DNA from 3 places in the Mesorhizobium sp. WSM4898 genome. Region 3 is predicted to be linked to each of the others. Evidence: riboswitches for the same ligand, from Rfam matches in the RefSeq annotation. Region 3 holds a riboswitch; each other region holds the start of a gene.
What was found. Region 3 has a riboswitch for thiamine pyrophosphate ahead of thiB (thiamine ABC transporter substrate binding subunit). Riboswitches for the same ligand answer to the same signal wherever they lie in the genome.

Region 1: it holds a riboswitch for thiamine pyrophosphate, as region 3 does, so the genes downstream of both, thiC (phosphomethylpyrimidine synthase ThiC) here and thiB (thiamine ABC transporter substrate binding subunit) in region 3, are expected to answer to the same signal.
Region 2: it holds a riboswitch for thiamine pyrophosphate, as region 3 does, so the genes downstream of both, thiC (phosphomethylpyrimidine synthase ThiC) here and thiB (thiamine ABC transporter substrate binding subunit) in region 3, are expected to answer to the same signal.

The regions. Positions count from the first base shown of each region.
Region 1 is NZ_JARTVQ010000017.1:22,399-32,936, reverse strand. Features, by position in the region: gene P9228_RS30260 (metallophosphoesterase) at 1-1,076, opposite strand, end outside; gene P9228_RS30255 (hypothetical protein) at 1,568-1,831, shown strand; TPP riboswitch at 2,149-2,265, shown strand; gene thiC (phosphomethylpyrimidine synthase ThiC) at 2,369-4,204, shown strand; gene thiO (glycine oxidase ThiO) at 4,201-5,202, shown strand; gene thiS (sulfur carrier protein ThiS) at 5,171-5,368, shown strand; gene P9228_RS30235 (thiazole synthase) at 5,370-6,143, shown strand; gene P9228_RS30230 (thiamine phosphate synthase) at 6,140-6,745, shown strand; gene P9228_RS30225 (hydroxymethylpyrimidine/phosphomethylpyrimidine kinase) at 6,736-7,551, shown strand; gene P9228_RS30220 (hypothetical protein) at 8,457-9,023, opposite strand; gene P9228_RS30215 (DUF3732 domain-containing protein) at 9,048-10,538, opposite strand, start outside.
Region 2 is NZ_JARTVQ010000002.1:773,038-783,575, reverse strand. Features, by position in the region: gene P9228_RS11195 (thiazole synthase) at 1-539, opposite strand, end outside; gene thiS (sulfur carrier protein ThiS) at 544-741, opposite strand; gene thiO (glycine oxidase ThiO) at 725-1,708, opposite strand; gene thiC (phosphomethylpyrimidine synthase ThiC) at 1,705-3,525, opposite strand; TPP riboswitch at 3,637-3,749, opposite strand; gene P9228_RS11175 (beta-galactosidase) at 4,031-6,166, opposite strand; gene P9228_RS11170 (ABC transporter ATP-binding protein) at 6,195-7,340, opposite strand; gene P9228_RS11165 (carbohydrate ABC transporter permease) at 7,390-8,241, opposite strand; gene P9228_RS11160 (sugar ABC transporter permease) at 8,241-9,125, opposite strand; gene P9228_RS11155 (ABC transporter substrate-binding protein) at 9,191-10,459, opposite strand.
Region 3 is NZ_JARTVQ010000011.1:91,821-102,358, forward strand. Features, by position in the region: gene P9228_RS28155 (ABC-F family ATP-binding cassette domain-containing protein) at 1-1,482, opposite strand, end outside; gene P9228_RS28160 (thiamine diphosphokinase) at 1,484-2,128, opposite strand; TPP riboswitch at 2,270-2,383, shown strand; gene thiB (thiamine ABC transporter substrate binding subunit) at 2,426-3,433, shown strand; gene thiP (thiamine/thiamine pyrophosphate ABC transporter permease) at 3,650-5,272, shown strand; gene thiQ (thiamine ABC transporter ATP-binding protein) at 5,269-6,030, shown strand; gene P9228_RS28180 (M48 family metalloprotease) at 6,239-7,681, shown strand; gene P9228_RS28185 (caspase family protein) at 7,765-9,765, opposite strand; gene P9228_RS28190 (RNA polymerase factor sigma-32) at 9,913-10,538, opposite strand, start outside.

The sequences.
Region 1 (10,538 bases), on a different contig from region 3:
TGTTCGCCTTCCATGACCGTCCCGTCGGCGACATTGGTGCGGTAGGGTATAAGTCGGATGCCGACGAGCTCTCCCTGATCGGTCGTGAAGAAGACGAGCTCATTGAAACCTGACTGTATCTCTGGTGCTGAGATGCAGATCAATTTGCCGTCCGGAAACCTTGGATCGTTGACGATCTCGACCGGATCAGCATGTATGTGTCCATGCAGGTAGACGATAGGCTTGTTGCCCTGCAGCAGCTGAGTTCTGACAAATCCGCTGTTGAGCATCTCCGCGTATGGCGTAATGCGCGGAGTCTTTTGTGGCAGCAGATTGTGATGGCCGATTATGATGCCGTAACGCATGTCGGGCTGCTGGAGCAATTCCTGTAGGCCTGCAAGCATCTCACGCGAGATGTATGGCGTGTCCATCTGACCGTAATACTCGTCGTCGGACGCCTCCTTGTCTGGATCGCTGGGAGGTGTCGCGGGCGAATGTCCCGAGATGTCCGGCGAGCCGAGATCTAGAGGCTCTGTAGAAGGACTGAGTGCCTCGAGACGATCACGAAGGAACGCGGGAAGGTTTTGAAGCTCCCAACTGCCTATCGCTGTGTTGACGAGGATGAAGTTTGCGCCTGCGGATCCTGTCGGAAGTCTGAAGTGCACGGGTTGGTCCACGGGAACGGTCTGCCAACCCAAGCGGGCGGCTAAACTCGCCATTTCGCTGAATTTCTCAGTCGGTCCAAGTTCGCGCGCGTCATCACGGTTCACATCGTGATTTCCCGGTACGAATATCAACGGAAGCGCCTTTGAACTGCGTCCCTGTGCGCGGCAGAGCAACGTGAAATGCTGGAATGCCGAAGCAATGAAGGTCTTGTCGCCACGGCTCGTGAAATCCCCCATGAAGGCGATCGAATCCAAGGGCTTCGAAGTCGTCAGCCGCCGAAGTTTCGTCAAGACGGCACGCAGCGAAGACGCGCGTAGCTTCTGCGTTATTTTCGGAGCGAACTTGCTATCCTTGGCATCGATGTTGCTAGAGGAAGGATGCCAGTCCGGATAGTGAATATCGCCTACTTGAAGGATTCGCACCCGCCGCATAACTCGCCCCCCTGCCGAGAGCCATAGACTAATCCGTTCGCTTTTGCCAAGCGCGAACGATCATCCGCAGTGTCCTTAACGAGGTAGCCTGCACTTTTCGAGAATTGCCACGGCGGCTATTTTTCGGCTGTGAAGCACACGAGACCCGTGACGTGAGACCCAGTTGCTCAATGCCCAGTTGCTCAATGAGCTTTCTTACGAATAAGGGAGAATTTCCGCGGCCGGACTATCTCTGAGCGAGCGTGCATGACTGCCAACGGAAGGTCTTGCACGCACCCTTGCGATCTTGAGCAATGGTCGCCATGACTTTCTTCTTGCAGGCTTTTGAGTGGCCCAGCCTGCGATCACCAGACCCCACCGATTCTAAAGAGCGTGGCAGATGGGATAGTCGAGGTTGCCCGTGCACAGTCACGCTCAGGGCTTGCGCCGCCCAGAGGACACGCTGAAAAGGCAGATTGGGGCGCAAGCACGCCATTCACGAGAGGTTCGACATGAAGACCATGCAAGAAAAAGACATTCCGGCATTCGTACAAGCAGTTGTGGACGCCGGCTGCAAAATTTGCGCGATTGGCAACTTGGGATACGTCTTTGGCGATGCTGATTTCACGCCAGCGCAACGGAGGGCCGTCGAGCCACAGCTGCGTAGGATTGCTGAAATCTACGGCGAACGCGATCATCTCATGAACGAGATAGCTGTATATCTGCGGTCGATCGGACGCCATGTCGAGGTTGAGCCGAAGACAGGTATTTCCTGATGGCCGTGATCGCGAGAAGCCGTCTTCCAACCTCTGAATCCTAAAGGAGGTGACCCCCAAGGCCGTTCGTCACCTTCGACCAGAATAACCACATCCGTGACCGCCTGAGCTACTTGGTCGATACGCGCACATGGCCAATACAGTTTCTCCATCCTTCACGAAGCGAATGAGGCTTTGGCCATTCAGCCCCGGTCTACGGGGCGTGACTTGTCCCCGATGCATGCGCGAGCTCTCCGCCCGGCTGGCCGCCGGTCGTCGCCACCGGCCGAAGGCGCCCGAATGCGCTTGACAAGATAGCGTCAGCCCGTTCAACCTAAGGCATTCACCAGGGGAGTCCCGGCAAGGGGCTGAGATACTGCTGGCTTTCGCGGCGCAGTGACCCGTTGAACCTGATCCAGTTCATACTGGCGTAGGGACGGTGCAAGCGCTTTGCGGGAGTTTACGCCCGAGGTCCTGTTGCAGCAGGTCTACAGAAGCGTCTTTTCATCCTTCCGGCACAGAACTGGGTCTCCAATGCATGAGCAAAGGAGCCTCACGATGAATGCCCTCACCCCCGCCGTATCGACGGGACCACTGCCCGCCTCGCGGAAAATCCACAAGCCCGGCGTCCTCTACCCGCAGATCAGGGTGCCGATGCGCGAGATTTCCGTCCATCCGACGGCCGGCGAACCGCCCGTCACCGTCTACGATCCGTCCGGCCCCTACACCGATCCATCAGTCGAAACCAGCATCGAAAAAGGCCTTGCCCGGCTTCGCCACGAATGGGTCACGGCGCGTGGCGATGTCGAAGCCTATGACGGCCGCCACGTCCGGCCGGAAGACAATGGATTCGCCACCGGCGAGCGCCTGACACCGGAATTTCCGATACGCAATCGGCCGCTCAAGGCCAAGCAGGGCAAGGCGGTGACCCAACTTGCCTATGCGCGCGCCGGCATCATCACGCCAGAAATGGAGTTCGTAGCCATCCGCGAGAATCTCGGCCGCGAGGTGATGCGCGGCAAGCTGCAACGCGACGGCGAAGCCTTCGGCGCGGCGATCCCAGATTTCGTCACACCCGAATTCGTGCGCGACGAGGTGGCGCGCGGGCGCGCAATCATTCCCGCCAACATCAATCATCCCGAGAGCGAGCCGATGATCATCGGTCGCAATTTTCTGGTCAAGATCAACGCCAACATCGGTAACTCGGCTGTCACATCGTCGATGGCCGAAGAGGTCGAAAAAATGGTCTGGGCTATCCGCTGGGGCGCGGACACGGTGATGGACCTGTCGACCGGCCGCAACATCCACAACATCCGCGACTGGATCGTGCGCAATGCGCCGGTGCCGATCGGTACGGTGCCGCTCTATCAGGCGCTGGAAAAGGTCAACGGCATCGCCGAGGATCTGAACTGGGAGGTCTACCGCGACACGCTGATCGAGCAGGCCGAGCAAGGCGTCGACTATTTCACCATCCACGCCGGCGTGCGGCTGCACTACATCCCGCTGACCGTCGACCGGGTCACGGGCATCGTCTCGCGCGGCGGCTCGATCATGGCCAAATGGTGCCTGCACCATCACCGGGAGAGCTTCCTCTACGAGCATTTCGAGGAGATCTGCGACATCGCCAGAGCCTATGACGTCTCCTTCTCGCTCGGCGACGGCCTTCGTCCCGGTTCAATCGCCGATGCGAACGACGCGGCGCAATTCGCCGAACTGGAAACACTTGGAGAACTCACCAAGATTGCCTGGGCAAAGGACTGCCAGGTGATGATCGAAGGCCCGGGCCATGTCCCCATGCACAAGATCAAGCAGAACATGGACAAGCAGCTCGCAGTGTGCGGTGAGGCGCCGTTCTACACGTTGGGGCCGCTGACGACCGACATCGCGCCGGGCTATGACCACATCACCTCAGGGATAGGTGCCGCCATGATAGGCTGGTTCGGCACCGCAATGCTTTGCTACGTCACGCCGAAAGAGCATCTCGGCCTTCCCGACCGCAACGACGTCAAGATTGGCGTGATCACCTACAAGATAGCCGCCCATGCAGCCGATCTGGCGAAGGGCCATCCGGCAGCGAAAACCAGGGATGATGCCCTTTCGCGCGCGCGCTTCGAGTTCCGCTGGGAGGACCAGTTCAACCTGTCGCTCGACCCCGAAACCGCACGGTCCTTCCACGACCAGACCTTGCCCAAGGAGGCGCACAAGCTGGCACATTTTTGTTCGATGTGCGGGCCGAAATTCTGCTCCATGCGCATTTCCCACGACATCCGTGCCGAGGCCCAGAAGGAAGGCATGGCGGCAATGGCGGCAAAATACCGGGAGGGCGGCGATCTCTACATGCAGGCGGACGAGACTGGCGTACCGGTCGTGCCAGAGGCTCCCAAACCATCATGAGGGTGCTCGTCAAAGGGGCCGGCGTTGCCGGCCTCACCGTCGCTTTCGAACTCGCCGCCCGCGGCGCGACGGTCACCGTCGCCGAGATGCGGCATGGCCTTGGTGGCAACGCGTCGTGGTTCGCCGGCGGCATGCTGGCGCCATGGTGCGAGCGCGAAAGCGCGGAGCAGCCGGTGCTGGATCTCGGACGCGATGCTGCCGACTGGTGGGATGCGGTGCTGTCGGGTCAGGTGACACGGGCCGGGACATTGGTCGTGGCCGCGCCGCGTGATGCCGGTGAGCTTGACCGGTTCGCCAGTCGCACGTCAGGGCATCGGCGCGTCGATGAAAACGAAATTGCGCTCCTGGAACCCGACCTCGCCGGCCGCTTCCGGCGTGGATTGCTCTTCCCCGACGAGGCTCACCTCGACCCACGCCCGGCGATGGCGGCACTTCATGACAAGCTTGCGACCATGGGTGTCAAATTCCACTTCGGCTGCGACGCCCGGCCTGTTTCGGGATTCGCCCGTCAGATAGACTGCATGGGAATGGCAGCGGCCGATGACAGGCTGCGCGGTGTTCGCGGCGAAATGCTGATCCTTCGCACGCCTGATGTCTCGCTGTCGCGGCCGGTCCGTTTGCTTCATCCACGCTTTCCGCTTTATGCCGTGCCGCGCACCGATCACCGTTTCATGATCGGAGCGACGATGATTGAAAGCCAGAGCGCCGGACCGGTGACGGCGCGTTCCATGATGGAGCTGCTGGGCGCCGCCCATGCCCTCCATCCGGCCTTTGGTGAGGCCGAGATCGTTGAAACCGGTGTGGGTGTCCGTCCGGCATTTCCCGACAATTTGCCACGCGTCGAAACAGACGGTGAGATCATCGCGATCAACGGTCTTTATCGTCACGGTTTTCTCCTCGCCCCCGCCATGGCGCGCCAGGCTGCCGACCTGGTTTTCAGTCAAGACAGAACCAAGGAGCATGCTCATGAAACTGATGGTCAACGGCGAGGCGCGTGAGATTGCCGCCACCACGCTGGCCGAGTTGCTTGCCGCGCTCGACTATGAGGGCGATTGGCTCGCCACCGCCGTCAACAGCGACCTCGTGCACAAAGCCAACCGCGCGGAGTTCCAGTTGAGCGACGGCGACCGGATCGAAATCCTCTCGCCCATGCAGGGCGGCTAGCATGTTGGAGCTTTATGGAACCGAGCTTTCGTCGCGCCTGCTTCTCGGCACGGCTCAGTATCCTTCGCCGGCCATCCTTGCCGATGCAGTCAAGGCATCGGGCACGTCGGTGGTGACCGTCTCGTTGCGGCGTGAGATGGCGGGCGGTAGGGCCGGCGAACAATTCTGGTCGTTGATCCGCTCGCTGGGCGCCAGAACCCTGCCCAATACCGCCGGCTGCCTCTCCGTCAAGGAAGCCGTCACCACCGCGAAAATGGCGCGCGAGGTCTTCGGCACCAACTGGATCAAGCTCGAAGTGATCGGCAATCACGACACGCTACAGCCGGATGTGTTCGGTCTGGTTGAAGCCGCCCGCATCCTGTGCGAGGACGGCTTTGCGGTATTCCCCTATACCACCGACGATCTCGTTGTCGCCGAGCGGCTGCTGGAAGCGGGCTGCAAGGTCCTGATGCCGTGGTGCGCACCGATCGGTTCCGCCTTGGGACCGGTCAACATGACGGCGCTGCGCTCGATGCGCGGATATTTCCCTGGCGTCCCGCTGATTGTGGATGCGGGGCTCGGACGGCCGTCGCACGCGGCCACCGTCATGGAACTCGGCTTTGACGCCGTGCTCCTGAACACAGCGGTCGCCAAGGCGGCAGATCCGGTCGGCATGGCGCGTGCTTTCGGTAAGGCGGTCGACGCCGGTCGTGAGGCGTTCAGTTCGGGAATGCTCGAACCGCGCGACGTCGCCGTGCCATCGACACCGATGGTCGGCAGGGCCGTTTTTTCATGAAGCTCGATCCCTTCTACCTGATCGTCGACAGCGCCGCCTGGATCGAAAGGTTGGCGCCGCTCGGCGTCAAGCTGATTCAGCTTCGCATCAAAACCATGGATGAAACCGGGCTGCGCGCGGAGATCCGCAAGTCGAAGGCCTGGTGTGTCCAACACAAAAGCCAGCTCATCATCAATGATTATTGGCGCCTGGCAATCGAGGAAGGCTGCGATTTCGTGCATCTGGGCCAGGAGGATTTGCAAACGGCCGACCTCTCGAGGATACGGGCAGCGGGCGTCAGGCTCGGATTGAGCACGCATGATCATGTCGAGCTGGAAACGGCCATGTTTGCCGAGCCCGACTATGTCGCGCTCGGTCCGATCTATCCCACCACTTTGAAGAAAATGAAGTGGGCACCGCAAGGGCTAGAGCGGATCAGCGAGTGGAAGCGGCGGGTGGCGCCGATCCCATTGGTCGCCATCGGCGGCCTCAACCCCGACCGCCTCGACGGCGTCTTTGAGGCCGGCGCCAACAGCGCCGCAGTGGTCACGGACATCACGTTGAGCTTCGACCCCGAAGCGCGCACGCGAGAATGGATCGAAAAGACGGACCGATGGCGATGAGACGAGAACCGCATGTGCTTGTCGTTGGCGGATCAGATTCCAGCGGGGGTGCTGGAATAGCACGCGACATCGAGACGATCTCTGCCGTTGGCGTGCGCACCTGTCTCGCCGTCACAGCGCTAACGGTGCAAACGCACGACGCCGTGATCGAAATCCATCATTCGCCACCCAGCATGGTGGCCAATCAGATGTGTGCCGCGCTACAGGCCAACGACGTAGCCACAATCAAGATCGGCATGCTGGCGACTGCCAAGATCATTGTTGCCGTTGCCGCAGTGCTGCGCAAATTTCCGCAAGTGCCGGCAGTACTCGACCCTGTGCTGGCCTCCACCTCAGGCCGCGCACTTCTGGAAGCAGGCGCTATCGCTGCCATGAAGCGCGATTTGATGCCGCTTTGCTGCATTGTCACGCCCAACCTTCCTGAACTGGCGCTCCTTACTGGTTCCGAACCGGCTTCGGATGAGGACGGTGCGCTCCAACAAGGACAAAGACTGCAGGCCGTCGGCCCTCAGGCCCTGCTGATCAAGGGTGGGCACGCGTCGGGTCCCCGATCGGCCGATATTCTGTTACGCTCCGATCATGAACCCATCCACTTCGACACGCCGCGCCTTGCTATATCGATGCGCGGAACAGGTTGCATGCTGGCCAGCGCGATTGCGGCGCATCTGGCGAAGGCGAAGTCGCTCGAAGATAGCGTGCGCGAAGGCAAGCTGTTTGTGTTCGAGAAGCTTCAGAAATGCCGGCTGAATAATCACAACGTTCTGCGTCCAGCCAAGCAGACCCATTTTCCAGAATTTTTCCAGTAGCGAGACTGGAGGGCTACTGCTTCTCTATGCCATCCTTACAACGCGTTGAGTTCCACTGTGCCGTCCAGAATTATCTGTCGTTGTCCAGAATTAAGCCGGGCTTAGAACTGAAACGAACCCGCCGAAAGGTACGAGCGGCCCTCACTCGATAAGGGTTACCAAACCTATTCCTGTGGGCTACCAATCCGCGTGGTGGGTGGCCTTAGGTTACCAATCAGTGTGGCGTCCGGAATTATCTGCCTCTCTCCGGAATTAAGCCGAGATTAGAAGATCGGTGCGGTATTGCGCCCGGTCAAACCGTGTCGATTTGCGGCGTAGCCGACGTGTCTCACGCTTGGCGGCGTCGCACGCTGGTCCCGATTGTCGCCCGAATATCTGCCTACCGGCGACAGTGAATGCGCCAAGCTAGACCTTCGTCGATAGGGCGGCTCCGGTTTACCAATCCTGTCGTCCTAGGTTGACCAATCCGTTGTCGACCGTGAGCGGGTTTACCAATAAGGGCGGCTATATTCTGCGCAAACCCAATCACCTGATGCCAATCCAGAATTAATCGTCATTAAGGGCATTGGTAAACTCAGTCTGAAACCCCACCCTTAGCCAGAAAACTCTCCTGTTTTCAATCGCATAGCCCGCCCGCCAGCAACCGATAATTCGGGACCGGTAAACCCGTGAAAGGCCCAATAATTCCGGACGTCACACCAGTCTGCCCTTTTATGCGACTTTTCGAGCACAGACCGGGAACATCTGACCGTTTCCATTCATCGCCCAAGGCCGGTTTAGCGCTGGAAAAGCCAAAGTGCGGGAGTAAGAATGGCCGCAACGGGGCCGGAAGCCGTCGGTCAGCTTTCGGGGAGTGATCCCGGTAAGTTCGCAACTCATTCGCTTCTTTTCTGCAGTCCCCGCCATTACGAGTTGGCGGTGTCGGTCGCCGAGGGGATCAACGCCATTACTGCGGCTAGTTCGGCCCTCCGGACGAGGAATGGCATGCGCGTCGTCCCATAGTGCTTGGCAAGATGGAAGCGGTGCATGCCTCCTACGATGTGAACTTGGCCTTGGTACTCGCCGAGCAAAGGCGGTGTGACACCGCGGCCATGCAGCCATCGGTAGGCGATCCCACAGCTCTTGCTCTTGTAACGTTGATGCCAAGGACCCTTGTCCCTGCTGGCGGCGTAGGTAAGCCTGCCGCCAACGTCAGTGACATCAGCGTCGATAAGAATGAAATCCGTCGAAGCGTGGTCGCTGGGATCATCGCCGTCGAACGCGAGATAGAAGTTTGCAGGATCGCAGTCCCATATCGCAGTCAGTGCAACCGGAATGTTCTTTCTTCCTTTGCACCAGATGTCGACCTTGCGTTTCTCCTGAGCGCGGGCGACCTCGAAGGCTTCGTCTAGTTTTCCTTCCGCGACATCCATGGCTGTGATGACGTTCAAGCCAAGGGCCGTCAGACGGTTGATCTCGTCCACGTTCGCCATGCCTTCTCCTCTGGCAGCAGATTATTATCCACCGTTGGAAGATGCGGCGGCAATCCAAGCCTGAGGCACGAGGGCCTGTCCACGCCATTCCTCAATCAACTTGACTCCGGGAAGCTTGCCCCAGACGTCCTCATCTGCATGATCCAGCACGATGATCTGGAGGCGACCTTTCGCGGCCATGACCTCAGCGCCTAGGAGCGCAAAGACCTTCCTGACGGCGACCACGTCCTGATCCCTCCACGCGATGAGGTCGGGGCCCTCGTCGCCCGCCGCCCGCTTAGGAAAATAGACTTGGCTAGGTTGGTCGAAGATCAGCTGACCAGGGACTGGGTGATGAGGTTCGGCCAGGAAGTAGTGCTGCAGCGCAAGCATTAGTGCGACGTGATACGCGAGCCAATTGGCGCCGCTGCCAATCTCCCACAGGTAGTCCTCACGCGTTCCCCTAGTCACCTTGACGGTCAGGTCTTCAATCAACAGCCTAATCGGGGCCTCGGGCCACTCCGCGTCAAGCTGCGGAATCAGCCGATTGGCATGATGGGAGACTTGGTGCAACGCGTTGAATAGCTTGCGCTGGATGTCGGCCTCGGAGATCGTCTTTTGCAGCGTTGCAATATCGGCCTGCAGCGAGGTGAGTTCCTGCCGCAAATCCGACGACTGGTCGGCGCGGTCGTAGACGTGCAACGCCTGCTCCAATCGACCGAGGAAGCGCTCAAGCCTATCGAAGCGATTGGCCTCGTCTCGGGCGACGTCAGAGTCCCGTTCCAGCACCGCTATCTCGCTACGGACATCGTTCAACTCAGATAGGACCGCTTCAGCGGCGCCGCGCTGGCGCAGGATTTCCTTGTCAAGCGTGTTAGACATCGCAGGGTGGGTCCGCAGTCGGATCTCCAGACCGCCGAGGTTGTCGCAAAGGGCCAAGACCTTCTCGCGGCCGCCGTCCCCGAGTGCGACCAACGGATCGGCGAACTCGTCGGCCAAGTCCCTCAGCCACGTGGAAAGGTCCAAGCGGTCACGTTGGATGCGCATGGCGTCGCCGTACGCCTCGCTGCTCTCCACCAGACGGCGCAGTTCGTTCAGGCGCTGACGATGCTCGGTAAGTCGCGCGGCGATTTCAGTTTCCGACGCACGAAGGGTTTCCAGACGCGTCAGCACCACATCGATGCCGGCCAGGCTTGGTCGAGCAAGACTTGAGTTGCTGTTCGACACGCGCCGAAGCAGGTCAACAACGTCACTCCAGTCCTTCGGCACTTCAGTGGAGGAATCGACTAGGCCAAGTTCGACTGCCTGACGCAGCCACGCCTCCGCCTCCGCCCGCCAAGCGCCAGTTGCCGACACGATCGCGCGTAGCTCAGCCTCCTTCCGGCGGAGGTTGCGCTGGAGCCGATCGATCTCAAACCGCGCCTGGAGAATCTTTGCCGTGACCGCGCCCAGAACGTACGGGAAGATGGTCTTTAGCTTCTCCCGGTGTTCCGTCGTATCGGCCTTGAAAAACATCACGTCGGGATTGGCGATCAC
Region 2 (10,538 bases), on a different contig from region 3:
AGCGGAATGCCGGGGAAATGGCCGCGCAGGCTTCGCAGCGCATCGGGGTTCTGCGGCCCGCGTGCGGAGCCGATCGGCGCGCACCAGGGCATCAAGAGCCTGCAGCCGGCGTCGAGCAGGCGCTCGGCAACGATGAGGTCGTCGGTCGTGTAGGGAAACACCTCGAAGCCTTCAGAGGCAAGGATCCTTGCGGCTTCCACCAATCCGAATACGTCGGGCTGCAGCGTATCGTGGTTGCCGATCACTTCGAGCTTGATCCAGTCAGTGCCGAACACCTCGCGCGCCATCCGCGCCGTGGTGACCGCTTCGCTCACCGAGTTGCAGCCGGCGGTGTTGGGCAGCACGCGAACGCCGAGCGACTGGACCAGCGACCAGAACTGGCCGCCGGCTTTGCCGCCCGATGTTTCGCGACGGAGCGACACGGTGACGATCTCCGTGCCGGACGCTTTCACCGCCTCCGCCATGACGGCAGGCGAGGGGTAAAGCGCGGTGCCCAGCAGAAGGCGGGACGCGAGTTTCTGTCCATAGAACTCGAGCATGGGATCAGCCTCCCTTCATCGGCGAGAGGATTTCGACGCGGTCGCCATCGGTGAGCCGGCAGCGGTCCCGTTCCTTGGCAGGCACGACATCGCCGTTCCTCGCCGTGGCGAGCCAGCTGCCCTGGAAGTCAAGTTCGCTGAGCAGCGCGGCAAGCGTTTCTGCCGCGACTTCATGGGCTTGGCCGTTAACAATGAGCTTCAAGGGCAAACTCCTTTGCGGCAGGATTTCCCCGGATGAGGTCGGCTGCCTGCCGCGCCATGGCCGGCGCAAGCAGGAAGCCGTGGCGGTAGAGGCCGTTGATGCGAATATTCCTCCCGTCGCGCTCGACGCGAGGCAAGTTGTCGACGAATGCGGGACGCACGCCGACGCCGGTTTCGACCAGCTCGGCTTCGCCGAAGGCCGGATGCAACGCATAGGCGGCGCCGAGCAGCTCCATGGTCGAGCGCGCGGTGATCGGGCCTTCGGCATCGCATTCGATCATCGTCGCGCCGACCATGAACAGGTTTTCCGCGCGGGGCACGACATAGACGGAGATGCGCGGATGCAGCAGCCGCACCGGGCGGGTCAGCGAGATCTCGTGCGTTCGCAGGATGAGCATCTCGCCGCGCACGCCGCGCAGTTCCGGTCGCCTGTCACCGCTGCCGGTGCAGTCCACCTCAATATCCTGAGATGCGGGCGCCGAGCTGCGGCCGAACTCGACGCGCGCGCCCATCCCGCGCAGCTTGTCGCGCAGGGAAAGCAGCGCCTTGCGTGGGTCGAGATGCGCTTCCTCAGCGAAGAACAGCCCGCGCCCAAACCGGCTCTCGAGCGCCGGCTCGAGTGCCGCGATTTGGCTGGCGTCCAAATGCCTGAAGCCGGACGTTCGGCGGCCGAAGCGGTCGAGTTCGCCGGCATCGCGGGCAGGAGCCAGCACCAGCGTGCCGCGGCGCGCGACATGACCGGGCAAGGCGGCGTCCCACCAGTCGGCTGCACCGCGTCCGAGCGTCAGCACGGTCTCTTCGGCGTTCTCGCGCTCGCACCAGGGCGCAAGCATGCCGCCGGCCTGCCAGGAGGCATTGCCGGCGATCTCGAGGCGTTTCTCGACCACGGTCACATCGGCGTCGCGCGTTGCCAGCTCGTGCGCGAGCGTCAATCCGGCGACGCCAGCGCCGCGAATGAGCACCTTCATGGCGTGTCCGTGCGCTCGGGGGTGCTGTCGACGGGCATGTAGAGATCGCCGCCGTCCCGGTACTTCGCAGCCATGGCCGCGAGCCCTTCCTTCTGCGCTTCCGCGCGGATGTCGTGCGAGATCCGCATCGAGCAGAATTTGGGACCGCACATGGAGCAGAAATGCGCCACCTTGTGCGCCTCCTTCGGCAGGGTTTCGTCGTGGAAGGCGCGCGCCGTCTCGGGATCGAGCGAGAGGTTGAACTGGTCCTCCCACCGGAACTCGAAGCGCGCTCGCGACAGCGCGTCGTCCCTGACCTTGGCGGCCGGATGGCCCTTGGCCAGATCTGCGGCATGGGCGGCGATCTTGTAGGTGATGACGCCGGTCTTGACGTCATCGCGGTCGGGCAGGCCGAGATGCTCCTTCGGCGTGACGTAGCAGAGCATCGCCGTTCCGAACCAGCCGATCATCGCCGCACCGATGCCCGATGTGATGTGGTCATAGCCGGGCGCGATGTCGGTGGTGAGCGGTCCAAGCGTGTAGAACGGCGCTTCGCCACAGACCGCGAGCTGCTTGTCCATGTTTTGCTTGATCTTGTGCATCGGCACGTGGCCGGGGCCCTCGATCATCACCTGGCAGTCCTTGGACCAGGCGATCTTGGTGAGCTCTCCGAGCGTTTCCAGCTCGGCGAACTGGGCCGCGTCATTGGCATCGGCGATCGAGCCGGGGCGAAGGCCGTCGCCGAGCGAGAACGCCACGTCATAGGCCCGGGCGATGTCGCAGATCTCCTCGAAATGCTCGTAGAGAAAACTCTCCTGGTGGTGATGCAGGCACCACTTGGCCATGATCGAGCCGCCGCGCGACACGATGCCGGTGACGCGGTCGACGGTCAGCGGGATATAGGGCAGGCGCACGCCGGCATGGATCGTGAAATAGTCCACGCCCTGCTCGGCCTGCTCGATGAGGGTGTCGCGGAACACCTCCCAGGTCAGTTCCTCGGCGACGCCGCCGACCTTCTCCAGCGCCTGGTAGATCGGCACGGTGCCGATCGGCACCGGCGAATTGCGCACGATCCATTCGCGGATGTTGTGGATGTTGCGCCCGGTCGAGAGGTCCATCACCGTATCGGCGCCCCAGCGGATCGCCCACACCATCTTCTCGACCTCTTCGGCCATCGACGAGGTGACGGCGGAGTTGCCGATATTGGCGTTGATCTTGACCAGGAAATTGCGGCCGATGATCATCGGCTCGCTTTCCGGGTGGTTGATGTTGGACGGGATGATGGCGCGGCCGCGCGCCACCTCGTCGCGCACGAATTCCGGCGTGACGAAGTCGGGGATCGCGGCGCCGAAGCTTTCGCCATCACGTTGAACTTTCGAACGCAACTGCTCACGGCCGAGGTTCTCGCGGATGGCGACGAACTCCATCTCAGGCGTGATGATGCCGGCGCGCGCATAGGCGAGCTGTGTGACGGCGCGGCCGCCGGCCGCGCGCAACGGTCTGTTGCGAACCGGGAATTCCGGCGTCAGGCGATCGGCTGAGACGAAGCCGTTGTCTTCCGGCTTGATCGTGCGGCCCTCGTAGCGCTCCACGTCTCTGCGCGCCTCGATCCATGCCTCGCGCAGCCGTGGCAAGCCACGCTCGATGTCGGTTTTCATCGCGGTGTCCGTGTAGGGACCGGACGAGTCATAGACCGTGACCGGCGGCTCGCCGGCGCTCGGGTGGACCGAGATCTCGCGCATCGGCACCCGCAGCTCCGGGTGGAGCTGACCGGGTTTGTGGACCTTCTTCGAAGCGGGCAATTCGCCGACGGTGACGGTCGGGGTGTGGGCATCCATGAGTGAGCCTCCTTGCTCGAGTGCACGGAGACCCAGTCCACGCGATGAGGAGGAAGTGACGCTTCGCTTAGGATGCGGGCACTGCCCGAATGCCGAAGCCGGATTGCCGACCCGCGAAACCTCGCACCGTCCCTACGCCAGTATGAACTGGATCAGGTTCAACGGGTCACTGCGCGCTATTAGCAGTATCTCAGCCCCTTGCCGGGACTCCCCTGGTGAGGCGCCTAGGTTGGACGATGCGACGCTATCCTGTCAACTCGACTTCATGACTTCTCCAGCCTCGAACAAGCGACGAGAAGGGGCGCAGCCACGCAGCTTTGATCGAGCAACTCTTACATCGACGCCCATTGAGCCACGACCTTGCGCGCGTCGAGCTGGCAGTCGGGGCCCACTTGTCATCCGCCAAGGAAACGCTTTTGCGATCCCTTGTGGCGGCGGATTGAAGAACGCATTTTTCGCCTCGAAGAGCATCTGTTCGGCGTCTACGGACGCTGGTTCGATTTGTTCAGGACCGAATTATTGCGCAGCCGTAAGGGTCGAGTTGCAGCGTTCCTTCAACGGCCTTGCCCGTCAGCAGGTCGAGGCCCTTTGGGACGTTGGTTACGATCACGGCGACTTCCGTGGTGTTCAGCACGAACATCAGCCGGCGGTCGTCGGCTTCCCTGACAGAGACCTCCACCCCGGCAGGCAGGTCGGGCAGCAAAGGCGCTATACCGGCTTTGGCCAGCACGACATCGACAAGCTTCTCCGTCAGTTGCGGCGTGAGATACGTGCCGACATAGACAACCCGACCTTGCCCAACCTTGCGGGCGGTAATTGCCGGAGAGCCGGCGGCGAAGCGGTTCGACCAGATGCCGAGCACCTCGGTGTCAGGCGCTACATCAAGCACCTCGTACAAATGCGCAGCCTGGAATTCTTCATTGCCAAGGGTGAACAGGTATTTGCGTTCCGCGGACGAGGCCGGGAGCGGCGGCGGTGCATAGGCGCCCATCGGAGCCGGACGAAACAGCGGAAACAGGCCGCTGCCGCCTTCGGGAACGACGCGGCCGAACTCCGCCACCCTGACGCCGCTCAGGGCTGCAAGGGCCTTGCCGGGCGCCTGCTCGCGAATGATGTGGTTGTTCTCGTCCCTCGTCCCGCTCAATGCCGATAGGATCAGCGTACCGCCGTTGCGGACGAATGTTTCAACAGCCTCGTTCCATTCATCCTTCCACATCACCCAATGCGGGACGTAGAGCGCCTTGAGCCGCGAAAGATCGTCTTCGGGATGAATGAACCCGCATGCAATGCCGTTCTGATAGCAGTGGCGATGAAGCAGCGTCGCGTCTTCGAGCGGACTGGGGAGGCCGATCGGATAGGTCTTGTGAGCCTCCTGGTTGTCGAAGTCCGCGCCGGCGATGCCGAGGTCCATGCGCACTGCGGTGCCAAGAATCTGCTCCTTCGCGGCGGCGATCTCATGGAAGAAGCGGCCTGCCTCGTCATAGCGGCGGCGCGGCACGTCGTCGTGATCGATGACGCCCATCCAGTAGATCTCGGCGCCGAAATGCGCGGGACGCCAACGAAAGAACATGACACCGTCGGCGCCGCGCGCCACCGAGGTCATGGCCATGCGACGCATCTCGCCGGGCTCCGGCGTCATCGTCGAGAAGCCGGGCTGGCTGCCGAAGCCTGAGGCCTGCTCCGGAACGATGAAGTTGCCGGAATAGGCGCGGCATATGTCGAGATGGAGGGCCTGGGTCGCCGCATGCCCGCCGGTTCGGCGCATCTCGTCATAGAGCATCGGATAGATGTCGAAGCCGATGAAATCGAGGTCCTGTCCGAACTGACCGCGGAAGTCGATGTCGGCAAGCTGGCCAAGATTGTGGAAGATGAACCAGTCCGGATTGGCGACACGCAGGATCTCGACCTGGTCGTGTTGGAAGGCCGCGGTCGCGGCGGCCAGAAAGCGATGGTAGTCCTGCACGTGGCCGGGGCTGGGGTAGGACGGCATGAGCGGTCTCGGCAGGTCGATCTGCGAGAAATCGTCGTAGGCCGTCGCCCAGAAGTGGCCGCCCCAGGCGAAGTTCAACGCCTCAATGGTGCCGTAGGCCTTCTGCAGGTATTTCTGGAACTCCAGCCTTGTCGAAGGCGCGAACGATTCCGACACCGTGGTGTTGAGCTCGTTGTCCGTCTGCCAGCCGATCACACGCGGGTTGTGCCGATAATGCTCGGCCATGGCGCGGGTGATGCGGCGGCTGTGGGCGCGGAATACCGGGCTTGTGGTGTCGGCATGCTGGCGCGATCCGTGGCTTGAGGCCCGCCCGTTCATGTCAACGCGCAGCACTTCGGGATAGTTGACGGTGAGCCAGCGGGGAGGGGTGGCTGTCGGCGTGCACATGATCGTGTCGATCCCCGCGCGGCCGAGAAGTTCGATCGCGCGATCGAACAGGCCGAACTCGAACTTGCCTTCGCGGGGCTCGAAAATGTGCCAGGCGAACTCTCCCATACGCACTGTGTTGACGCCGGCGGCGGCCATGCGCTCGGCGTCACGCTGCCAGCAGCCTTCGTCGACATGTTCGGGGTAATGAGGTGCTCCAAGCAGAAAGCGGTCAAGATTGAGGGGCCGCCATACGGATAGCGGAGCGGGCTCTTTGCGGTTCATGCGTATGGGACTTTCGAAATTTCGAGGTTCAGACTGAGGCGAGGGGTTTTCTTGGCGTGAGCGTGCGGCCATCGGGGCCGAAGAGGTAGGCGTCGCCGGCTTCGAAGCCGACCTGCAACGCGGCGCCGACGCCGAGGGTAGAAACCTTGTTGAGCTGAAGCGTGAAATTGCCGGTGCCGCTGTCGGAATTGGTCGTCTGAAGCGGAGAGCCGTCGACGTAGAGGACAGTTTCGCGCCCCAACTGCTCGACCAGACGGACCTGGCTGGAGAAGGCCGGCATTACGTCGTCGCTTGGCTCGACGACACGCAGGGCCTCCGGACGGATGCCGATGGTCACGGCGTCACCAGCCGAAAGGCCGCCGGCGTCGATGCCATCCAAGGTGATGGCAGGGAGGCCGGCGGCGGCTACCGAGACGCTGGATGCCTCGACGCTCACTGCTTTCGCTTCGATGAAATTCATGCGTGGCGCGCCGAGGAAGCCCGCGACGAAAATGTTGGCAGGGTTGGCGTAGAGCTCCAGCGGCGAGCCGACCTGCTCGATCCGGCCCTTGTTGAGGACCACGATTCGGTCGGCCATGGTCATCGCCTCGACCTGGTCGTGGGTGACGTAGATCATCGTCGATCCAAGCTGCGCGTGCAGGCTCGAAAGTTCCACTCGCATCTGAGTGCGCAGCGCGGCATCGAGGTTCGACAGCGGCTCGTCGAACAGGAACACCTCGGGAGAGCGGGTGATCGCGCGGCCGATCGCGACGCGCTGGCGCTGCCCGCCCGACAGTTGCTTCGGGCGCTTGTCGAGCTGCTCCTCCAGACGCAGGATCCGTGCTGCGCGTTTGACGGCGACGTCGATCTCGGTCCTGGGCCGGTGGGCCATCCGCAGGCCGAAGCCCATGTTCTCGGCCACGGTCATGTGTGGGTAGAGTGCATAGGACTGGAAGACCATTGCGATGCCGCGGTCGCCGGGTTCTTCCCTGGTGACGTCTCGCCCGTTGATCACGATGTGGCCGGAGTTGATGGTTTCCAACCCGGCGATCGTCTTCAGCAATGTCGACTTTCCGCAGCCGGAGGGGCCGACCATGACGACGAACTCGCCCTTTTCGATCGTCAGGTCGACCGTCTTCAGGGCATGGTAGCCGGCATAGTGCTTGTCGACTTTTCGCAATTCCACGCTGCTCATATCGAGGCGCCTTTCCGTGCGTGTCGGGTGCGGCAGGGTTCGCGGCGGATCATCCCTTGACGGCTCCCATGGTGAGGCCGGCGACAAAGTGCTTCTGCATCATGAAGAACATCACGACCGGGGGCAGGGCGACGAAGATCGTGGCCGCCGAGATGATGTTCCAGGCCGATGTCCATTCGCCGCGCAGATTGTTCAGGCCTGCGGTAACGGGTTTGACCGCATCACTCTGGGTAAGGACGATCGCCCAGAAATAGTCGTTCCAGACGAAGGTGAAGGTGAGGATCGCGAGTGCCGCCAGTGCAGGCCGGACCAGCGGAACAACCACGTGGCGCAATGTCTGGAACGGCGAGGCGCCTTCGGCGCGCGCCGCCTGGAACAGTTCGCCCGGGAGAGCGGCGATGAAGTTGCGCATGAAAAGCGTGGCGAAGCCGGTCTGGAAGGCAATGTGGAAAACGATCAGCGCATAGACGGTGTCGTAGAGACCCAGCCTCACCATCAGGTCGCGGACCGGGATCATCATGATCTGCGCCGGCAGGAAATTGCCGCCGACGAAGAGGGCGAAGATGAGGTTGGAGCCACGGAACGGGTAGCGCGACAAGACGAAGCCGGTCAGTGTCGACAGGATGAGAACGCCGATGACGGACGGAATGGTGATCAGCAGGCTGTTGAGGAAAAAGCGCAGCATGGCGGTCTGGTCGAAAACCGCCTTGTAGTTGTCGATCAGGCTGAATTTCTGCGGCCAGCCCCAATAGTTGCCGGCCATCAGCTCCTCGTTGGAACGGATCGAGGTCAGCATCACGGCGAGCAGAGGCAGCAGCCACAGGATCACGACCAGGGTTACACCACCTAGATAGAGGGCTCGCTGGATCCTGGCGTTTTCGGGAATGGGGCGCGGGTACATCAGGCGTTGCTCCGCTCGGCCTTGATGAGGCCACTGAGATACCAGGCGATGAAGACGATCATGATCACGAACAGCACGGTGGCGATCGCGGCGCCGTAGCCAAAGCGGTAGGAAAAGATCGACTCCTGATACATCTGGTAGGCGAGCACGGTGGACGAGCCATAGGGGCCGCCACTGGTCATGACCGCGATCATGTCGAAGGAGCGCAGCGCACCGATCACCGTCACCGCGATGGCGATGAAGCCGACCTGCGACAGTTGCGGCAGGACGACATGGCGCAACATGCGCCAGCCGCGCGCACCGTCGACGCGTCCGGCGGCGATCAGATCGTCGTTGAGGCTGTTCAGTCCCGCCAGGAACAGGATCATGCAGAACGCGATCTGTGGCCATAGACCGGCGGCGGCTACCGCGAAGGTGACGAAGGTCTCGTCTGAAAGCAGCGCCGGGGCGGTACTGCCAAAGGCGCCGAAGAGAAGCTGCAGCAGCCCGAAGTTTGGATCATAGACCCATCCGAACACGACACCGACGGTGACGGTCGCCAGCACAAGCGGCACGAAGAACAGCGACTTGAGGATGCGCATGCCTCGGATCTGCTGATTCACGATCAGCGCAAGCGCCAGGCCGATCGGCGGCGCCAGCATGAAGATCAGCAGCCAGATTACGTTGTTCTTGAGCGAGACGTAGAACTGCGGATCGTCGGCCAGTTCGACATAGTTGGCGAGCCCGACCCAGGTCTTGGCGCCAATCCCATCCCAGTCGTGCAGCGAAATCCAGACCGTCTCGATGGAGGCGGCAAGGATCACCGAGCCGAACAGGATGAGGCCCGGCAGCAGGAAAAGTACCGGCGTCAACCAATGACGATTTCTGCGCCAGACAGGAGGCATGGCGTTCCATCCGAAAAAAGAGAGACGGGAGCCGCCGAAAGGCGGCGCCCGTCAGCCAGGGAGGATCAACCGAAGATTCTCTTGCGGGTTTTTTCGAGGCGCTTGAGGATCTGCTCACGTCGCTCAGGCTTGACCATGAATTCCTGCAGCCCCGCCATCCCTTCCTGGGCCATGTCCGGATCGGTGTCGCGATCGTAATATTGCGATGTTCCAACCACTTTCTTCAGTTCCTCGACCGCAGCATTGACCAGCGGGTCCTTGCTTGGCGGGCAGTCGTTGCGAGGCGGGATGGCGCCTTCGGCGGCGAGGAATGCGCCCAGATTTTCCGGCTTGTAGAAATAGGCGAGGAAGTCGCGCGCACCCTGCTTGTTCTTCGCATTCGCCGGAACGTGGATGGAGTTGACCGAAAAATCCTCGTAGCGGGCGACCCCGGGAACGATCTCGGGAAATGGCGCGTAGGCAAGCTGAGGCAAATCCGCTTCCGGAAAAGCGGATCGAACGAAGCCGCCCAGGTCCATCATTGCCGCCTTCTTTTGCGCTAGGGCAGCACCCGCCTGCTCCCATCCGAACGAACTGTGGCTCGGCGAGAAGAAGCCCGCCTTGATCAGATCGTTCCATTTGTCGAAGACTGGCGTCAACATCGGATCGGTGTAGGGAACTTTGCCGTCCATCAGCGCTATGTGCTTGTCGAGCCCGTTGATGCGCAGGTTCATATGGTCGAACCAGCCGCCCGCCGGCCAAAGCTCCTTGGTGCCCATGCTGATCGGGATCATCTTCGCGGACTTTGCCGCCTCGCCGAAGGCTAGGAAGTCGTTCCAGGTCTTGGGCGGTGTCCAGTTGTGTTCGGCGAAGACGTCCTTGCGATAGAAGAGGCCCCAGAGAAGACCTCCCATCGGCAGGCCATACTGCTTTCCGTCGACGGTAACCGCGCTTGTGGTGGCGCCGAGAACGCTCTTGTAGTTCTCCTTGGCGAACAGATCGGAGATGTCGTCAAAAAGGCCCTTGTTGACGAAGGCCTTCATGCGGTTGCCGGAAAACCAGAAGCAGATATCCGGAGCGCCGACGACAAGATAGCTGCGGATTGCCGTCTTATGGGCCTCGTGGTCCATGTTGTTGATGACGATCTTGGCGCCTGATTTTGCCTCATACTCGCTCGCCAGCCGCTGCAGGATCTGTCGCTGCTCGACATTGCTGAGGTTGGAAATGATGGTGATTTCCTGCGCCTGGGCCAAGGCCGGGAGGCAAAGACCAGTCGCCGAAGCTGCGAGTGCCGCGCCAGTGCCCTTGAGGAAACGGCGCCTTGTTGTGGTGAACGCGGAAAAGTCGCTGGTCATGGCTTCTATCTCCTCCCTGAGAACAGCCGGATTCCAATTGAACCATGCGAATTCGTAGCGTATGGATGTCAGCATGGTC
Region 3 (10,538 bases):
GCGTTGCGCCAGCATGTCGGAATAGCCGCCGGCATATTCGATCCAGCGTCCGGCGCCGTTGGGCGCGATCACGCTGGTGACTGTGCGGTCAAGGAAATCGCGATCATGGCTGACCAGGACGACCGTTCCGGCAAAGCCGGCGACCAGTTCCTGCAGCAGCTCCAGCGTCTCCATGTCGAGGTCGTTGGTCGGCTCGTCGAGCACCAAAAGGTTCGCCGGCCGCGCCAGCACCCGGGCCAGCAGCAGTCGCGCCCGCTCGCCGCCCGAAAGCTCGCGCACCGGCGTGCGCGCCTGCTCCGGCTTGAAAAGAAAATCCTTCATATAGGAGACGACGTGGCGCTGCTCGCCATTGACCACAAGGTTCTCGCCGCGCCCGTCGGTCAGGTAATTCGCCAGCGTCTCCTGCGGGTCGACGGCCTCGCGCTTCTGGTCGAGTGTTGCGATTTCCAGATTGACGCCGAGCCGCACGGTGCCGGCATCCGGCGGCAGCTCGCCGGTCAGCATCTTGAGAAGCGTCGTCTTGCCGACGCCGTTCGGCCCGACAAGGCCGACGCGGTCGCCGCGCTGAATACGGGTCGAAAAGCCCTTGACCACGGTGAGGTCGCCAAAACTCTTCTCGATGCCCTTGGCTTCGATCACCAGCTTGCCGGATTCAGCGGCGTCGCTTGCCACCATCGTCGCCGAACCCTCGGCGCCGCGATGGCTGCGAAAACGCTGGCGCATGGCCTGCAGCTCGCCGAGCCGGCGCATGTTGCGCTTGCGCCTGGCGGTCACGCCATAGCGCAGCCAATGCTCCTCGCGCACGATCTGGCGGCCGAGCTTGTGCTGTTCGCGCTCTTCCTCTTCAAGCACCTGGTCGCGCCATTCCTCAAAGTGCGCGAACCCCTTGTCCAGCCGGCGCGTCTGGCCGCGGTCGAGCCAGACGGTGGCGCGCGAGACGCGCTCGAGAAAGCGGCGGTCGTGCGAGATCAGGATCACGGCCGACGAGGTGCGGGCAAGCTCTTCTTCCAGCCATTCGATGACCGACAGGTCGAGATGATTGGTCGGCTCGTCGAGGAGCAGGATATCGGGCTCCGGCGCCATGACGCGGGCGAGTGCTGCGCGGCGCGCCTCGCCGCCGGAAAGGTCGTTCGGCCGCTCCTCGCCGGTCAGGCCGAGATGCTCCATCAGATAAGTGGCGCGATGCGGGTCGTCGGCCGGCCCGAGGCCGGCTTCGACATAGGCGCGCACGCTGGCGAAGCCATCCATATCGGGCATTTGCGGCAGGTAGCGCACCGTTGCCGAGGGCTGGCGGAATACTTCGCCGTCCTGCGGTTCGATCAGCCCCGCGACGATCTTGAGCAGCGTCGACTTGCCCGAACCGTTGCGGCCTACAAGCGCGATCTTCTCGCCGGCGGAGGCGCTCAGTGCCGCGCCGTCGAGCAGCGGCGTGCCGCCAAAAGTCAGTTTTATGCCATCCAGATTGAGAAGAGGCGGGGCCATGTCAGCTTTCGGGAAGAGGATAGGGGTGGGCGAGCAGCAGCGCCCGGCCACGCTCGAGCGCGATCTCGAGCCGATCCTTGATCTCATTTGATATGGTAAGCGATGAGCCGAACGCCACCTCGACACCGTCCAGCGGCCATTTGGCGCCTGAGACCGTCAGGCCGGCGAGGTCGGAGAAGCCGAGCACCGAGAACAGCGTGCCCTCGGCGTAGTCGAAGCCGGCTTTGCCCGGCAGGATGGGCACGCCCTCCTGGGCGCCGCTGGTCAGCAGCACGGTCGTGCCCGCCTCGGCCAGCCGCACGCTTAGAGCCAAATGCAGAAAGGCATGATCGGCGCGCTTGCCGCCGAAGGCGCCGGCCAGCACCAGGCTGGTGGCGCCGCGCGCCAGCGCCGCGGCAATGGCGAGCTCGCCGTCGGTCATATCCTTCTCGGTCGGGAAAATCTTGCGCGGCACGGCGGCCAGATTCTCCGGCAGGCTCGCCGGCACCGAGTCGAAATCTCCGACCCAGAGCTCCGGCAGCAGGCCAAGCATATCGGCATGGCCGATACCGGCATCGGCGGCGATGATGCGGGAGCCTTCGATCTGGCGATCGAGCCGAGGCGTGCGGACGAGATCGCCGCCAAGCAGGATGGTGAATGTGCCCATGGCCGTCGCCCTTACCAGCCCGGCCAACGAAACGGAAGCGGGCGCGTCCAAACGGAATCGCACTTCGCTACCGCGGTGAACCCTGATGGATGCCCAGGAAACTTCCGCTTGCGCGCCGCATCGGCCGGGCCTATGTCTCGAAATGCTCTAACGGGGTGCCGGACGCTGATTTTGCGAACCGGCTGAGAGGCACAAAGCCAACCCGCTGAACCTGATCCGGTTTGTACCGGCGGAGGGATTAGACGTTTCGGACCATCCGACGCCTCAATTCCTTTAACGCGAACGAAGGAGGCGCCGATGCGCTCGCTATTGTCCAACCTTGTTCTTGCAGTCGGCCTTGTTTCGCTTTTGGCAGGCGGACCTGCCGAGGCTAAAGACAAGCTTACCGTCTACACCTACGAAAGCTTCACCGCCGACTGGGGTCCCGGGCCCGCGGTGAGGAAGGAATTCGAGGCCGAATGCGGCTGCGATCTTGAATTCGTCTCGGTTGCCGACGGCGTGGCACTGCTCAACCGCGTCAAGCTGGAGGGCGCCGGCACCAAGGCTGATGTCGTGCTCGGCCTTGATACCAACCTGACCGCGGATGCCAAGGCGAGCGGCCTATTCGCGCGGCATGGCGCGGTGGCCGATTTGAATGTGCCCGGCGGCTGGAAAGACGACACTTTCGTGCCTTTCGACTACGGCTATTTCGCCGTCGTCTACGACACCGAAAAGCTGAAGACGCCGCCGAAGAGCTTGAAGGAACTGGTCGAGGGCGCCGGCCCCGACAAGATCATCATCCAGGATCCGCGCACTTCGACGCCGGGCCTCGGGCTGCTGCTGTGGGTCAAGTCGGTCTATGGCGACAAGGCGCCGGAAGCCTGGGCCAAGCTGAAGCCGAAGGTGCTGACCGTGACGCCGGGCTGGAGCGAGGCCTATGGTCTGTTCACCAAGGGCGAGGCGCCGATGGTTCTCTCCTATACCACCTCGCCGGCCTACCACATGGTGGCCGAGAACACCGAGCGCTATCAGGCGGCGTCCTTCGAGGAGGGCGAATATCTGCAGATCGAGGTCGCCGGCATCACCAAAACCGGCGCGAAGAACCCGCTGGCGGAAAAATTCATAGCCTTCATGACCGGGCCCAAGTTCCAGGACATCATCCCGGAGACCAACTGGATGTTCCCGGCCGGCAAGACCGACAAGCCGCTCAACCCGGCCTTCGAAAAGCTGGTGAAGCCGACCAAAACCCTGCTGTTCAGCCCGGACGAGGTGGCGGCCAACCGCAAGGCCTGGGTGGATGAATGGCTGGCGGCGATGAGCAAGTAGGACGCAGGATGGCGCTTGAGCACCCCCCTCTGTCCGGCCGGCCATCTCCCCCGCAAAGGGGGAAATTCGCGGTCATCGGTGATTTCGCTAGCCGCCGACGGTGTAGGAAGAGCGGCAAAGCTGCCAATCTCCCTCCTAGAGTGGGAGATGTCCGGCAGGACAGAGGGGGGTGCGACGGAACGTGGCGTTCGCTAGCTCGAGCCAACGTGGTGCAGCGTGCAATCCACGCCGCGCCCTGACCCTCGCATCACCGCCGGCATCATCGCCCTTGTCGCCATCACTTTGCTCATCGGCGGCGCCTTCGCCGGCCTGATCCTCGAAGGCGCGAGCGGTCCGTCCAGCGCTGCCGCGGCCTTCGACAGCTATCTGCTCCGCGTCGCCCGCTTCACGCTTTGGCAGGCGCTGCTGTCGACATTGCTTTCGGTCTTGCCGGCAGTGTTCGTCGGCCGCGCCCTGTCCAGGCAAACGAACTTTCCCGGACGTCGCCTGATCCTGCAGTTGTTCACGGTGCCGCTGGCGCTGCCGGCCATCGTCGCCGCGCTCGGCGTGTTGGCGCTCTACGGCCGTGCCGGTTATTTTGCCGGCATCCTCGGCACGTTCGGCGGTGGGGAATGGCCGGGCATTTACGGCCTTTCCGGCATCCTGGTCGCGCATGTCTTCTTCAACCTGCCATTGGCCACGCGGCTGTTCCTCGAGGCGCTCGGCACCGTGCCGGCCGACCAGTGGCGGCTGGCGAGCCAGCTCGGTATGGACGCTCGGTCGGCCTTCCGGCTGATCGAATGGCCGGCGCTGCGCACGGTGCTGCCGGGGGTCGCCGGGCTGGTCTTCATGCTGTGCATCACCTCCTTCACAATCGTACTGACGCTGGGTGGCGGGCCGGCGGCGACGACGCTAGAGGTCGCGATCTACCAGGCGCTGCGCTTCGATTTCGATCCCGCGCGGGCCGTGACACTAACGTTTCTGCAGATCGTGCTGACCTTCGTCGTGGTCGCCATGCTGACGCGACTCGGCGCCAACACGGTCGGCGATGCGAATCTGCCGGTAGCGCCACGCCGCTATCTTGCGACCAGCACCACCGAGGCCGTGTTGAATGCCGGCCTCATCGTGCTTGCGCTGCTGTTCGTCGCCGCACCGATGGCGGCGACCGTGCTCGCCGGGCTGGAGGCGGATCTCGGCCGGCTGGCCGGCGAGGACGCCGTGCGCCGCGCGACGCTCACCAGCGCCGGGCTCTCCTTTCTCTCGGCGCTGCTTTGCGTGATGCTGTCGCTGTCGCTGGTTGCCGCCCGACGCGCACTGGCCCTGCGGCGCCGCGCGGGCGGCGCCATGTCGCTGCTCGAACACGCCGCCGACACCGGCGCCGGTTTCGTGCTGGTCGTGCCGCCCATCGTGATCGGCGCCGGCTGGTTCCTGGCTCTGCGCAACATCACCGATGTGTTCGCCATCGCACCTGTCATGGTCGTCGCGGTCAATGCGGTGATGGCGATGCCATTTGCCATTCGCGCCGTCCGCCCTGCCTATGACGCGGCGAGCGAGCGCCACGAGCGACTCTGCCTGGCGCTCGGCATTTCCGGCTGGAACCGGCTGCGGCTGGTCGACTGGCCGTCGCTCCGGCGGCCCTTGGCCACCGGCTTTGCGTTCGCCATGGCGCTGTCGCTCGGCGATCTCGGCGTGATCGCGCTGTTCGGCAGCGATTCCGTCCAGACCTTGCCCTATCTTCTACTCGCGCGCATGGGCAGCTACCGGACCGCCGACGCCGCGGGGCTGGCCTTGCTGCTCGGCCTCGTCTGCCTGATGCTGGTTGTCGCCGCCGACTGGCTGGGGCGGGAGGCAAAGGCATGACGAGGGATAATAATGGCATCGCAGCCACGAAGGGCCTGGCCGTCACGTTGGACGGCGTATCCTTCAGCTATGGCGAGGCATCCTTCCGGTTCGATGTCGAATTCGCCGCCGGCAGGATCACCGCCATCATGGGGCCGAGCGGTTCAGGCAAGTCGACGCTGCTCAATCTGGTGGCCGGCTTCGAATCACCCAATGCTGGCAAGGTGCTGATCGGCGGGATCGATGTCGACAATGCGCCGCCCTCGGCGCGGCCGGTGTCGATGGTGTTGCAGGAAAACAACCTGTTCGCCCATCTTTCGGTCGAGGGCAACGTCGGGCTTGGCCGCTCGCCATCGCTCAAGCTCACGGCCGACGACCACCGCGCGGTCGCGGAAGCGCTGGGGCGTGTCGGCCTTGCCGGCAAGGAAAAGCGGCTGCCGCGCGAGCTTTCCGGCGGCGAGCGGCAGCGCGTCGCGCTGGCGCGGGTGCTCATACGGGGCCGTCCGGTGCTTCTGCTCGACGAGCCTTTCGCCTCGCTCGGCCCGGCGCTGCGCGAAGACATGCTCGATCTCGTGGCCGGCATCCACGCCGAGCGACAGATGACCGTGCTTTTCGTCACGCACCAGCCGCAGGACGCGCGCCGCATCGGCCAGCAGATCGCGTTCGTCGACGAGGGCAGGGTCGCGGCCACAGGGTCGGCCGCCGATTTCTTCGACGGTGCTGGACCGGAGGCCTTCCGGCGCTATATCGGCGATCGAGGCGGCAGCGTTGCCGGATGACAACACATTGCCCGGAAGCGGACATAATTTACGGCCAAACCGGTCGCGGGTGATCAGGCGTTTGCTTGCCTTGTCGGGGGGAGTGTGGCTAGGTCCGGCCATGCTGGTCCGGGTGGGCCGTGATTTGCCGAAAAGATTATGAAAGGAAGCCGATCTGACGGCCAGCATCGAGAGAGTATGGACTAAGCCGCTGGCGCGATTTTTCGCGATGGCCGGCTTTGCCGTGGCGCTGGCGAGCTGCCAGATGTTCACGCCGCCGGACGTGCAGGAGTCCGGCTTCCAGCCCTCCGATAAGCCGATCACCGTCGACAATGTCGTCGCCAACGCCAGGCTGGCCGAAATGGCCAAAGCGCAGCATCCGCGGATTCTCGCCACCTATGGCGGCGAATATTCCGATCCGAAGCTCGAGCGCATGGTGGCCAAGGTCGTCGGCAATCTGACGGTGGTCTCGGCCAATCCGACCCAGACCTATCGCATCACCATCCTCAACTCGCCCAACGTCAACGCCTTCGCGCTGCCGGGCGGCTATCTCTATGTCACGCGCGGTCTGCTGGCGTTGGCAAATGATTCCTCCGAGCTTGCGGCCGTCATCGCGCATGAGATGGGCCACGTCACCGCCAATCACGGCCTGCAGCGACAGCAGCTCGAGGCCGAGGAAGGCTTGGCGACCAAGGTCGTCTCCGACGTGCTCGGCGACAGCCCGACGGCCAAGGCCGCGCTCATCCGCGGCAAGCTGAGGCTTGCGCAGTTTTCGCGCAACCAGGAACTGCAGGCCGACGCGATCGGCATCAAGTCGATCGGCGAGGCGGGCTATGACCCCTATGCGGCCGGCCGCTTCCTGCAGTCGATGTCGGCCTATACCGATTTCCGTTCGGTCAGCGGCGCCACGGATGCCAGCCTCGACTTCCTGGCCACGCATCCCAACACGCCGCAGCGCATTGAGCTGGCGCAGCGGCTCGCCCGCAACTTCGGACCGCCCGGCGTCGGCACGCGCGACCGCGATGCCTTCCTCGCCGGCATAGACGGGCTGCTCTACGGCGACACGCCGGAAGAGGGCTATGTGCGCGGCCAGACCTTCCTGCATCCCGGCCTTGGCGTGTCGTTCTCGGTGCCCGAGGGTTTCGTCATCGACAATTCGGCGGCCGCGGTGACCGCGACCGGTCCGGGCGACATCGCCATCCGCTTCGATGGCGTGGCGATCGACAAGTCTGTGTCGCTCACCGACTATATCCGCAGCGGCTGGGTCGCCGGACTGGACGATGCCAGCGTGCGCCAGGAAACGGTCAACGGCAACGAGGCGGCGATGGCGCATGCCAGCGCGCAAGGGTGGCAGTTCGATATCGCGGTCATCCGGGCCGGCGGACAGGTCTACCGGCTGCTGACTGCGGCACCCTCGGCCAGCACCGCGCTGGAGCCGGTCGCGCGCTCCGTCAGCAGCTCCTTCCGCACGTTGAGCGCGGCCGAGAAGGCGGCGCTGAAGCCGCTGCATATCCGGGTGGTCACTGTGCAGCCCGGCCAGAACATGGGCACGCTTGCCGCTCAAATGGTCGGCGTCGACCGAAAGCTCGACCTGTTCCGGGTGCTCAACGCAATGTCGCCGGGCGCGAGCGTGTCGGCCGGCGACAAGGTCAAGATCGTCACCGACAAGTAGGGTCGGCATCCGCGCAAGTGCTTCGCAACGAATCAGCCGCGCGCTTCTATTCGGTCAAGCCGGGCGCGCGGCTGCCGCAGCAATCAGAGCCCGCCACTGCTGCCGCCTTCAGGGCTGGTCTGGCCGCCGGTGCTGCCTCCGCTGCCCTCACCACTTTGGCCGCCGCCGCCGGACCCTGAATGATCGCCGCTACTGCCGCGCCAGGGCGCCGGTCCGGTATCGGTCTGAGGTGGTTTGACCACTGTCGGGACTGTCACCGTCGGCGTCTTCGGCGCGGGTGTGCGGACAACCTTTACCTTGGTGACTATTTTCGTCACGACCTTCGGCTTGCACACTGCGACCGTTAAGGTGCTGCGCGCGGGAAGGCCGAGAATGCTCATGGAATATGCCTCTTGCCGCGCGATGCCGGCTTTGAGGAAAGCCAAGGCGCGGGCCTCGTCGGCGGGCACGCCGTTGCGGCCATCCTTGAAGATCACGGCGAGATCGTTCATCGCGTTGACGTGCCCCATGGCCGCCGCCTTGAGCAGCAGGTCCAATCCCTTGCCGGTATTCCGCTCGACATCGACACCATTGAACAAGGCTCGCCCCCAAGCGGCCATCGCATAGGGGTCTCCCTTGTCGGATGCTTCTGAATAGAAGCTGATCGCTTTCGCGGAGTCCGCGGCCAGTCCTATTCCGGACGAAGCGATATGGCCGAGCTCGAACATGGCGCGGACGTGCCCCCTGTCGGCAGCTTCCTGGATAGCTTTCCTGGCCTCGTCGACCTTGCCGGACGCCAGCAGCGCCCGCCCAAGCTCGTAGCGAAACCGAGCGACGTCGGGGTAGGCCTTCACCGCCGCCTGGCAGGCCTCAGCGGCCTCGCCGGCGATCTCGTTCTGCAAACGGCCGGGCGCGACGCCCTGCAGGTCGAGCGGTGCGCCCGCCGCTTGGTCGCAGGGGTCGACGCTTGGCGACAGCTTCATCATCGCTGCCTTGGACGCGTTGCCGCCGCGGATTTGGAAGCCAATCTGGACCGGAGCAGCCGAGCCGATCTGCGGCTCGTAACGCAAATTATCGACTTCACCGGCCATCAGGCTGGAATCCGGAGACAGGGTCCGGTCCGGCAGCGACAGAGTTCCCGTTGCCGGATAGCTTGCAAGCTTCAGGCTGAGTGCGGGGTCGTTGCTGGGGAAATCGAGCTTCAGCGGAACCGGACCGACGCCAACCGGGATGCTGATATCGCGATTTTCGATCGCCTCGGCGGCGCCGGTGATCTGGCTGCCGCTCTCCGGATCCGGCTGCTTCTGCTTGGCCGTGACCTCCTGACCCTCGGCGTCATCGTGGCGCATCAGCACCACCTCGTCGACCAGCGAGGAATTCTCCCACGGAACCTGCTTGCCGTTGGTGGCTTTGACCACGTCGCGGCGAACCGCCGCCATCACCGTGCGGATTTCCTGGTTGGGCGCCAACGCGTGGCGCGAAAAGGCAGATGAGAACGGGCTGAGGGCACCGCGCCCGTCATAGGCGACCGCGCCTGGCTCGGTGGCGAAGGCAATCAGCGTGTTCAGTGAGCTCTTCACCTGCGCAAGGCCGGCGTCGCCCGCGACGATCAGCTGGTCCCTCAGCCAGTAATCCTGGCGGGGGAAAGGATTGTTCCGGCAGGCGTCGAGGATGATCACCTGGATCTTCGCTTTCGAGCGCAATTGCTCCAGCACGTCGTCGAGCTTGATCGCCTGGACCTCGATGTCGGCGGCATCCTTCAGCGACGCATCGACGGGGATCAGGAAATTCTCGCCCCCGATCTGAAAACCATGGCCGGAATAGTAGACGACGGCCAGATCCGCACCGTCCGCCGCGGCGAGATAGTTGCGGAACCGCTCCTCGAACTGAAGCTTGGTCAAGTCCTTTGCGACGAAGACGTCGAAGCCGGCCAGCCGGAACGTGTTCGCGACGTCCTGAGCATCTTTGTCCGGGTTTTTGAGAGCCGGAATATTTCGGTATTCGGCATTGCCGATGACCAAGGCAACCCTTCGATCGGCGTGAGCCTCGAACGCGGTGAAGCACACGAGAACCAGGGCTGCAAGGAACGCGCAGCATCGCAGCATGGCAAACCCCCATCCGCTAAAGTTGGTGCAGTCAGGAAGACAGTTTACGCCGCGAGGGTCTGTTAAAGAATTCACAATCCATGGCTACGGATGCAGAAAGCCGCCAAGAGATGGCCTCCTGACGTCTTCGAGCCGCTGCCTCGGCTTTCAGGCGGCTTCCGCCAGGAATTCGGGGTTCTGCTTCACTAGCGCCGCCCGCAGCTTTTCCATGGCGCGGGCTTCGATCTGGCGGACGCGTTCCTTGGAGATGCCGAGCGCCTCGCCGAGCGATTCCAGGGTGGCGCCGTCGTCGCTAAGGCGGCGCTCCTCGATGATGCGCAGCTCGCGCGCATTGAGCGCGCCGAGCGCGCTTTTCAGCCAGACCGCGCGGCGCTCGACGTCGATCGTTTCGCCGACGACCTCGTCGGGAAGCGGATCCTCCGAGACCAGGAAATCCATCCGCTCGGCGGCGCCGTTCTCGTCGGCAAGCGGGGTATTGAGGGAGCTGTCGGGGGCCGAAAGACGCGAATCCATCATTGCCACGTCGGCTTCCGGCACGCCGAGCGCGGCCGAAACCTCGCGGTACAGCGAGGCATTGGAGAGCGGCTCGGCGCCGTTGGCAAGCCGCGCGCGCAGCCGCCTCAGATTGAAGAACAGCGCCTTCTGCGCGGAGCTGGTGCCGCCGCGCACGATCGACCAGTTGCGCAGGATATAGTCCTGCATCGAGGCGCGGATCCACCAGGTGGCATAGGTCGAGAAACGGACTTCGCGGGCGGGCTCGAAGCGGGCAGCCG